2 regions of the Streptomyces sp. NBC_01497 genome follow, and region 1 is predicted to be linked to the other one. Evidence: riboswitches for the same ligand, from Rfam matches in the RefSeq annotation. Region 1 holds a riboswitch; the other holds the start of a gene.
What was found. A riboswitch is a leader RNA that binds a small molecule or an ion and turns the genes downstream of it on or off. The one in region 1 is predicted to bind cobalamin.
Positions count from the first base shown of each region.

Region 2: another riboswitch for cobalamin. It lies ahead of OG310_RS27070 (cobalamin biosynthesis protein); the one in region 1 lies ahead of metE (5-methyltetrahydropteroyltriglutamate--homocysteine S-methyltransferase).

Region 1 is NZ_CP109427.1:7,942,249-7,947,289, reverse strand. Features, by position in the region: gene OG310_RS33555 (ABC transporter ATP-binding protein) at 1-1,775, shown strand, start outside; cobalamin riboswitch at 2,137-2,358, shown strand; gene metE (5-methyltetrahydropteroyltriglutamate--homocysteine S-methyltransferase) at 2,524-4,842, shown strand.
Region 2 is NZ_CP109427.1:6,419,021-6,424,061, reverse strand. Features, by position in the region: gene OG310_RS27085 (class II aldolase/adducin family protein) at 1-626, opposite strand, end outside; gene OG310_RS27080 (inorganic phosphate transporter) at 1,006-2,250, shown strand; gene OG310_RS27075 (hypothetical protein) at 2,366-2,563, shown strand; cobalamin riboswitch at 2,816-2,968, shown strand; gene OG310_RS27070 (cobalamin biosynthesis protein) at 3,004-4,044, shown strand; gene OG310_RS27065 (cobyric acid synthase) at 4,137-5,041, shown strand, end outside.

The DNA of each region.
Region 1 (5,041 bases):
TCGTGCTGGACGCCCTGGCCGCACTGGCCGGTCCCGTCCTGGTGAAGACCGGAATCGACAGCGGTGTGTCGGCCGGCTCGGCCGCGGTGCTGCTCGCCGCCTCGGCACTGTTCCTGGCGGTGACCCTGGCCGATCTGCTCGTCGGCGTCGGCGAGACCTTCGTGACCGGGCGCACCGCACAACGGGTCATGCTCTCCCTGCGCGTTCGCGTCTTCGCCCAGCTCCAGCGGCTGTCGCTGGACTACTACGAGCGGGAGATGGCCGGCCGGATCATGACCCGGATGACCACCGACGTCGACCAGTTCGAGTCCCTGGTCGAGAACGGACTGCTCTCCGCGCTCGTCTCGCTGGTGACCTTCGTCGGAGTGGGCATCGCCCTGGTTGCGTCCGACACCGAGCTCGGCCTGTGCACCCTGGCCATCGTGGTACCCCTGGCCGCAGCGACCGCGGTCTTCCGCCGCCGCTCCAGGAAGCTGTACACCGAGGCCCGGGACCGGATCGCGGTCCTCAACGCCGACTTCCAGGAAAGCCTGTCAGGAGTGCGCGAATCACAGGCGTTCGTGCACCAGGAGCACACCCAGCGGCGCTTTCGCCGGCTGGGCCGCGACTACCTGACCGCGCGGGTCAGGGCGCAGCGGCTGGCGGCTACCTACTTCCCCTTCGTGCAGTTCCTCTCCGCGGTCGCGGACGCGATCGTGCTGGGAGTGGGTGCGGGCATGATCGCCTCAGGGCACCTGACCACGGGCGCGCTCATCGCCTTCATCCTCTACATCGACCTCTTCTTCTCGCCCATCCAGCAGCTTTCCCAGGTCTTCGACTCCTGGCAGCAGACACGTATCTCCGTGGGCCGGATCGGCGAACTGATGGACCTGGACACCAGCACCCCCCAAGCTGACCGGCCCCGCGTCCCCGAGCGCCTCCGCGGCGCGGTGAGCCTGCGTGACGTGCGCTTCGCCTATCCCACGGCCTCCGGGACCGAGCGCCGCGAACGCAGGGGACCGGCCGACGCCCGGCCGCTGCCGGGCTTTAACGAGGCGATGGCCAGACCACCGGAGGCGCTGCGCGGCGTCGACCTGTCGATCGCCGCGGGTGAGACCCTCGCGCTCGTCGGGGAGACGGGAGCCGGGAAATCGACGGCTCTCAAGCTGCTGGCCCGCTTCTACGACCCGGTGACCGGCAGCATCCAGGTCGACGGCCATGACCTGCGCACACTGGACACACCCTGGTTCCGGGCGCAGCTCGGCTACGTACCCCAGGAGGCGTTCCTGTTCACCGGCACGCTGCGCGACAACATCGCCTACGGGCGCCCCGACGCCACCGACGCGCGGGTCGAAGCAGCCGCGCGAGCGGTGGGAGCGCACGAGTTCATCGCCGCTCTGCCCGGCGGTTACCACCACCAGGTCGCCGAACGGGGTCGCTCCCTTTCGGCCGGACAACGGCAACTGATAGCGCTGGCCCGCGCCGAACTCGTCGATCCCGTGATCCTGCTGCTCGACGAGGCCACCTCCAACCTCGACCTCGCCACAGAGGCCCGCGTGACGGAGGCGATGCAGCGCGTGGCGCGGGACCGCACCACGATCGTGATCGCCCACCGGCTCCAGACCGCCCGTGCGGCCGACCGCATCGCGGTCCTCGGCGACGGTCGCGTACAGCAGATCGGCAGTCACGACGAACTGCTCTCCCGCGGTGGCCCCTACGCCCGGATGTGGAAGGCCTTCGAACTGCTCGGCGGGGACAGGCCGGCACCGCCGGCCGCCGACCGGGCCGCCCGGTAGCCGGCCCCCTCGCTGACCAAGGACACAGGTCATGACCTGACCGGCATCGACCCCGTACCGTCACTGACAGTGTTCAGGCCGGGACCACTCCTCCCACGACTGTCTCCCCGGGGCCCTGGCGGTCCCGCACGGGGCACGGACCCCGCGGGCGCGAGGGGGTCCCGAAGGCGATGAGGACACCGACGGGACATCGCCCGGACCGGGGCCGTCGCAGCACGCCAGCCGTGAGGCACGGCGGATCCCGCGGCCGGGCCCGGTGGCGGAGGTCTTCCCGGGCCCCGCCCCCCGGGCAGGCCGGATCGCCGTCTCCTTTCGCGTCCCACGTTCCGAGCGGTGCTGCCCAAGACGCGCCGCGCCGTCTAGGCTGGACCATGCAGCTGGTTCGCCCTGCCCGCCAGGCAGACGCGTCGTAAGAGGGAACCCGGTGGGAATCCGGGACTGCCCCGCAGCGGTGAGCGGGAACGACCGCCGTCATCAGCACTGGGCCTGAAGGTACGGGCCTGGGAAGCGACGGCCAGTAGATGTCCTCCCCCGGGAGGGCGTGCCCGCGAGTCCGAAGACCTGCCAACTGCCCGCGTGCGGAGCCAGCCTCGTACGCGGACCTCCCGGTGACCTCGTGGGCGGGTCGGCGTACGCACCGGACGGAGCATCGCGCCGACAGCGCGCGTGGACCGTCCGGTCTGTCCTCCCTTCGCCTCCGTATCCCCTCGCCGGGATCCTCAGGAGTCATCTCGCGAAGGAGATTTCCGTGACCAGCAAGTCCGCAGCCGCGGCAGCACGGGCCACCGTGTACGGCTACCCCCGTCAGGGACAGAACCGAGAACTGAAAAAGGCCATCGAAGGCTACTGGAAAGGCCGCGTCACCCCGGACGGCCTTCTGGCGACCGCCGCCGAACTCCGCCGTGACAACTGGCGGCACCTGGCCGAGGCCGGCGTCGACGAGGTTCCGACGGGCGACTTCTCGTACTACGACCACGTCCTTGACACCACGGTGATGGTCGGCGCGATCCCCGAGCGCCACCGGGACGCCGTCACCGCCGATCCGCTCGGCGGTTACTTCGCGATGGCACGCGGGACGCAGGACGTCGCGCCGCTGGAGATGACCAAGTGGTTCGACACCAACTACCACTATCTGGTGCCCGAGCTGGGCCCCGGCACCGTGTTCACGGCCGACTCGGCCAAGCAGGTCACCGAACTCAGGGAAGCCCTCTCGCTGGGCCTTGCCGCCCGTCCGGCCCTGGTCGGTCCTGTCACCTATCTCCTGCTCGCCAAGCCCGCCCCCGGTGTGCCCGGCGACTTCGACCCGCTCACTCTGCTCGACCGGCTGCTCCCGGTGTACGCCGACGTCCTCGCCGACCTGTACGCCGCGGGCGCCGAGTGGGTGCAGCTGGACGAGCCGGCCCTCGTCCAGGACCGCACCCCGGCCGAGCTGAATGCCGCCGCACGCGCCTACCGGGATCTCGGGGCACTCACCGACCGGCCGAAGATGCTGGTCGCCTCCTACTTCGACCGTCTCGGGGACGCGCTGCCGGTGCTGGCCAAAGCACCGGTCGAGGGACTGGCGGTGGACTTCACCGGGCCCGCGGCGGCCAACCTCGACGCCCTCGCGGCGGTCGGGGGCCTGCCCGGCAAGCGTCTGGTCGCCGGAGTGGTCAACGGTCGCAACATCTGGGCCAACGACCTGACGAAGTCCCTCGCCACCCTCGGCACGCTGCTCGGTCTCGCCGACCGGGTCGACGTGTCGGCGTCCTGCTCCCTGCTGCACGTCCCGCTGGACACGGCGGCGGAACGGGACATCGCACCGCAGATCCTGCGCTGGCTGGCATTCGCCCGGCAGAAGACCGCGGAGATCGTCACGCTCGCCACGGGCCTGTCCCTCGGCACCGGGGCGATCACCGCGGAACTCGCCGCGAACCGCGCCGCCCTCGCGTCCCGGGCCGAATCCCCCGTCACCCGGGACCCGGCCGTCCGCGCCCGCGCCGCGGCCGTGACCGAGGCCGACGCCCACCGCTCCCAGCCGTACCCCCAGCGGGCCACGGCCCAGCGCGCGCACCTCGGCCTGCCCCTCCTGCCCACGACCACGATCGGCTCGTTCCCGCAGACCGCGGAACTGCGCGGCGCCCGTGCCGACCTTCGCGCGGGGCGCATCGACACCGCCGGATACGAGGAGCGCATCAGGACCGAGATCCAGGACGTCATCTCCTTCCAGGAGAGGACGGGCCTGGACGTCCTGGTGCACGGCGAGCCCGAGCGCAACGACATGGTCCAGTACTTCGCCGAGCAACTGACCGGCTACCTCGCCACCCGGCACGGCTGGGTGCAGTCGTACGGCACCCGCTACGTCCGGCCGCCGATCCTGGTCGGTGACATCTCCCGGCCGGAGCCGATGACCGTGCGCTGGACAGCCCACGCGCAGTCCCTGACCGATCGACCGGTCAAGGGCATGCTCACGGGTCCGGTCACCATGCTCGCGTGGTCCTTCGTCCGCGACGACCTGCCTCTCGGCGACACGGCACGGCAGGTCGCCCTGGCCCTGCGCGACGAGGTGGACGACCTGGAGGCGGCCGGCACCTCCGTCGTCCAGGTGGACGAGCCCGCGCTGCGGGAGACGCTCCCGCTGCGGGCCGCGGACCGCGCCGCCTACCTGGCGTGGGCCACGGAGGCGTTCCGGCTCACGACCGGTGGGGCGCGAGCGGAAACCCAGATCCACACCCACATGTGCTACGCGGAGTTCGGCGACATCGTCCAGGCGATCGACGACCTCGACGCCGACGTCATCAGCCTGGAGGCCGCCCGCTCCCACATGCAAGTCGCGCACGAACTCGCCACGCACGGCTACCCGCGTGAAGCCGGGCCAGGGGTGTACGACATCCATTCGCCACGCGTTCCGAGCGCCGAGGAAGCCGCCGACCTGCTCCGCACCGGGCTGAAGGCCATTCCCGCCGACAGGCTCTGGGTCAACCCCGACTGCGGTCTGAAGACGCGAGGCTGGCCCGAGACCCGCGCCTCACTGGAGAACATCGTCAGCGCGACCCGCACGGTACGAAACGAGCTCGCCTCTTCCTGACCGGGAGTCGCGCGCGGCCGGGGCGTCCAGCGGCGGCCCCGGCCGCGCGCGACGGGCATCGGACCTCAGGAGAGAGGCGCGAGGGGCCCATAGGCGCAGCGCACGCCACGGGAGATCGTGGGGGACAGCGCGTGTGATCGCATCGCACCCGCGCGACGTCGGGGGTTGCCTCACCGTGCGCAGGCAGCCCGGGCGCCGG
Region 2 (5,041 bases), 1.5 Mb from region 1:
CGTGACAGCAGCGAGGGCTCCCGGCCGGGCACCGCCGCGGCGGTGAGCCACACCCGGCACATCCACTCCAGCTGCGCCGTGCGGTCGTACGCCTGGTCGAGACAGGCCCCGTAGGTCAGGGCGCCGTGGTTTTGCAGGAGGCAGCCGGACCGGCCCTCCAGCGCTTCGAGCATCCGCTCGGCGAGGGCGTCGCTGCCGTACGTCTCGTAGGGCGCGACCCGCACGGGCCCGCCGAGCGCGGCGGTCATGTAGTGCACGAGCGGCAGTTCGGGGACGAGCGTGGAGACGGCGGTGGCGTGCACGGCGTGGGTGTGGACGACCGCCTGGGCGTCGGTGGTGCGGTACACGGCGAGGTGCATGGGCAGTTCGCTGGTGGGGGTGAAGGCGCCGAGGACCCGCGTGCCGTCCAGGCGTACGGCGACGGTGTCCGCCGCGCCGAGCCGGTCGTAGGCCACGCCGCTGGGGGTGACGAGGACGAGGTCGTCCACGCGGACGGACACATTGCCCGAGGTGCCGACGACGAGGCCCTCCGCGGCGGTCCTGCGGGCGGTGGCGACGAGGTCGAGCCACGGCCCGGTCAGCGCGTCCCTGAGCCGGTCCGCCTGCTGATCCGTCATCTCTGTCATCTCTGTCATGGGGAGATCGTGCCAGCGCCACGCCGGGGGCGGCCGGGAGCGGTCCCGGGCACGTCCGCCGCGGGCAGGGGGATCCGGGCTGCGGTCCCGGCGGAGTCGTGGGCTCCGGGAACGAGGCGCGCGGGAGGGGAGGGCGCGCGCGCCGGCCGCGAGAAAGGGGTGCGCGCGAACGGTCCCGGGCTCGCGCACGGTTGCGTACGGGGCTCACGTCGCCTCGGATGTCCTCCGTGATACGGGGGGCTCCGGGGACGGGGTCCGGGGCGAATCGTCAGGAGAGACACCGCGAATACCGACCCAGTTCACCTTGCGTTCATCCACGCTCCCTACGTTCATCTCGGCCACACACCCCGTCGAACGATTGCCTGGGTACATGGAGCATGTGACGCTGCTGCTCGCGGTCGTGATCGCGACAGCCCTCGCGTTCGATTTCACGAACGGCTTCCACGACACCGCCAACGCGATGGCCACGACCATCTCGACCGGTGCGCTCAACCCCAAGATCGCGGTGGCGATGTCCGCCGCCCTGAACCTCGTCGGCGCCTTCCTGTCGGTGGAGGTCGCCAAGACGATCTCCGGCGGGATCGTCAACGAGTCGGGCATCAGAACCCAGGTCATCTTCGCGGCCCTGGTCGGTGCCATCCTCTGGAACCTCGTCACCTGGCTGCTGGGACTCCCGTCGAGTTCGTCGCACGCCCTGTTCGGCGGCCTGATCGGCGCGGCCGTGATGTCCGCGGGCGCCTCGGCGGTCAACGGCGACGTGGTGATCACCAAGGTCCTCCTCCCCGCGGTCGCCGCCCCGGCGGTGGCCGGGCTCGCGGCGCTCGTCGCCGCCCGCCTGACCTTCCGCATCGGGCGGCACACGGGCGACGCGGCCACCGCGAAGGGCTACCGCGCGGGGCAGATCGCCTCCGCCGCGCTGGTCTCCCTCGCACACGGCACCAACGACGCGCAGAAGACGATGGGAGTGATCACGCTCGCGCTCGTCACCGGCGGCGTGATCGCTCCCGGCTCCAATCCGCCGGTCTGGGTCATCGTCTGCTCGGGTCTGGCGATCGCCCTCGGCACGTACATCGGCGGCTGGCGGATCATCCGCACCATGGGCACCGGCCTGACCGACCTGCGCCCGCAGCAGGGCTTCGCGGCGCAGACCAGCGCGGCGATCTCGATCCTCGCCTCCTCGCACCTCGGCTTCTCGCTCTCCACCACGCAGGTGTGCTCGGGCGCCGTGATGGGCGCGGGCCTCGGCCGCAAGGGCGGGGTGGTGCGCTGGTCGACCGCGTCGCGGATGGCGATCGCCTGGTGCCTGACGCTGCCGGCCGCCGCGCTGGTCGCGGCGGGCGCGGAGTTCGTCGCCGGGCAGGGTGCCTGGGGCATCGCGGTGGTGGCGGCCGTACTGGTGGCCGCCTCCACGGTCATCTGGCTGGCGGCCCGCCGACGGCCCGTCACCGCGCAGAGCGTGACGGCGAGCGGCATGACCACGCAGCCCGCCGGGGCCGCCGTGGCCGCGCCATCCGGTGCCGGCGCCCGAGAGCAGGACGGGGACCTCAGCGCGACCATCCCCGCGCCCGCGCCGGCCGCCGCCGCGCCCGCGCCTCCGCAGTCGGCCGCGGCATGAGCGGCCCGGCGGCGGGTGCGGCCCGCATCACCGCCTTCGCCCGCGAGGGACAGCCGAATCGGGCCGGGTGCGTGCACCGGGCCACCGTCAGGGACAAGGACAGGGACACGGCCGTATGAACATCGACTGGGCATCCGTCGGCAGTGTCTTCGGCGTCAGCCTGCTGGTGAGCGTGGCCCTGGTGGGCCTGTTCGCCCTGGGCACCGTGGGGCTCGCCAAGCAGGGCTCGGTGGTCGTCACATCCGCCGCGTACGCCTGCTTCGCCCTGTGCGCGGCGGCCGTCGCGTACGGGATCTTCCTGATCGTCGGCTGAGCGCTTCTCGCAGGACGGCCGAAGTCCCTCGCGTGCCCGGGCACGCGAGGGACTTCGGCGCGTCACGGGCCCGCCGGGTACGGGCGCCGGAGCGGCGCCGGTACCGAAGTGCCCGGCGCCGCCGGTCCGCGCGGGCGGGCCGCCCGGACACGGCGCGTGCGTGCCCGCCGGGAGCCCTTATGACGTGTCCGCCCGGGCCCGGGTGTGGCTCTTCGCACACTGCACCACCGCAGGTCAAGGGTGAGGTTGACGGGCGTTGTGGGGCGTGGTGGACTTCCGTGGCCATTACCGCGGCAGCAACAGAGGAAGCCGGTGCGAATCCGGCGCGGTCCCGCCACTGTCACCGGTGAGCGCCCCCGGGGCGCGCCGGGAGCCAGGAACTCTCGCCGCCGTGTTTCACGTCGAGCCGGGGCGCGGACCCTGAGTGAGGACACTGCCCCATGCCTGCCCGTGGCAGAGCCGTCAAGGACACCTTCGCGTTCGGCGCGGCCGCCGGGCTCGGCCTGATCGCCGACGCCGTGCTCGGTGATCCGCGCCGCGGCCATCCTGTCGCCGCCTTCGGGCGGTGCGCCGGCGCCGCGGAGCGGCTGCTGTGGCACGACGACCGGGGACGCGGGGCCCTGTTCACCGCCGTCTGCGTCGGGTCGGCCGCAGGCGCGGCCTCGCTGGCGGCCCGGGCACTGCGGGACCGGCGCACCGCCTCGCTCGCCCTGGGCGCGGCAGCCACCTGGGCCGTCGTCGGCGGCACCTCCCTCGCCCGCGAGGCCGCACTCATCGGCTCCGCCCTCACGGCCGGCGACGTCGAGGCGGCGCGTACCCGGCTGCCGCACCTGTGCGGGCGCGACCCCCAGGCCCTGGACGAGCGGCAACTCGCGCGGGCCGTCGTCGAGTCGGTCGCCGAGAACACCTCCGACGCGGTCGTCGGCGCGCTCGTGTGGGGCGCGCTCGCGGGTGTCCCGGGTCTCGTGGGCTTCCGCGCCGTGAACACGCTGGACGCGATGGTCGGCCACCGCTCGTCCCACTACCTGCGGTTCGGCTGGGCGTCGGCGCGCCTCGACGACGCCGTCGGATGGCCGGGCGCCCGGCTGACGGCCGCGCTCGCGGTCCTCGCGGGCGGCGCGCCGCGCCGTGCGCTGCGGGTCGTACGACGCGACGCGAGCCGCCACCCGAGTCCCAACGCGGGCCCGGTCGAGGCGTCGTTCGCGGGCGCGCTGGGCGTACGGCTCGGCGGGACACTGGCCTACGGCGGGCGGGTGGAGCAGCGGCCGGTGCTGGGCGAGGGGCTGCGCGAAGTGGAGGTCCCGGACGTCGAGCGGGCGGTACGCCTGTCGCGGCGCGTGACCTGGCTCGCACTCGCGGCGTGTGTGACGGGGCGGCTGGCATGGGGAGCCATACGGGGATCGCTGGCGGGAAGCGCGCGGGAACCCGTGCGGCGATCGGGGTGGGCGACGGCGTGGCGGAGCGGGGAGGTACGGCGGTGACAGGGGTGACGGGTCTGCCCGGTGGCGCGCCCGACGGCGCCCGGGGAGCGCGGGGCGGCTCGGGACGGGGCGGCTCGGGACGGGGCGGTGGTCTGCTGGTCGCGGGCACGACCTCGGACGCGGGCAAGAGCGTGGTGACGGCCGGCATCGTGCGCTGGCTCGCGCGGCAGGGCATGAAGGTGGCGCCGTTCAAGGGCCAGAACATGTCACTGAATTCGTTCGTCACACGTGAGGGCGCGGAGATCGGCCGCGCGCAGGCGATGCAGGCACGGGCCGCCGGCGTCGAGCCGACCGCCCTGATGAATCCGGTGCTGCTGAAGCCGGGTGGCGAGTCGAGCAGCCAAGTGGTGCTGATGGGGCGGCCGGTGGGCGAGCTGAGCGCGCGCGGCTACCACGGAGGACGCCAGGAGGCGCTGCTCGGCACGGTGCTGGAGTGCCTGGCGGAGCTGCGGGCGACCTACGACGCGGTGATATGCGAAGGCGCCGGCAGCCCGGCCGAGATCAACCTGCGCCGTACGGACATCGTGAACATGGGCATCGCGCGGGCCGCGCGGCTGCCGGTGGTGGTGGTCGGCGACATCGACCGCGGCGGGGTGTTCGCGTCGTTCTTCGGTACGACGGCGCTGCTCAGCCGGGAGGACCAGTCGCTCGTCGCGGGCTACCTGGTGAACAAGTTCCGGGGGGACGTGTCGCTGCTGACGCCGGGACTGGACATGCTGAAGGAACTCACGGGGCGGCCCACGTACGGGGTCCTGCCCTGGCGCGAGGGGCTCGGCATCGACGAGGAGGACGGCGGTCTCGGCGTCCGCGCGAGCGGGTCCGCCCTGCCGCCCGTCGGCGACGAGGTGCTGCGCGTCGCCGTGTGCGCGCTTCCGCTGATGTCGAACTTCACCGACGTCGACGCGCTGGCCGCGGAACCGGGCGTACGCGTGCGGTTCGTGGACCGCGTGGACGAGGCGGCCGACGCGGACCTGCTGGTGGTACCGGGCACGCGCGG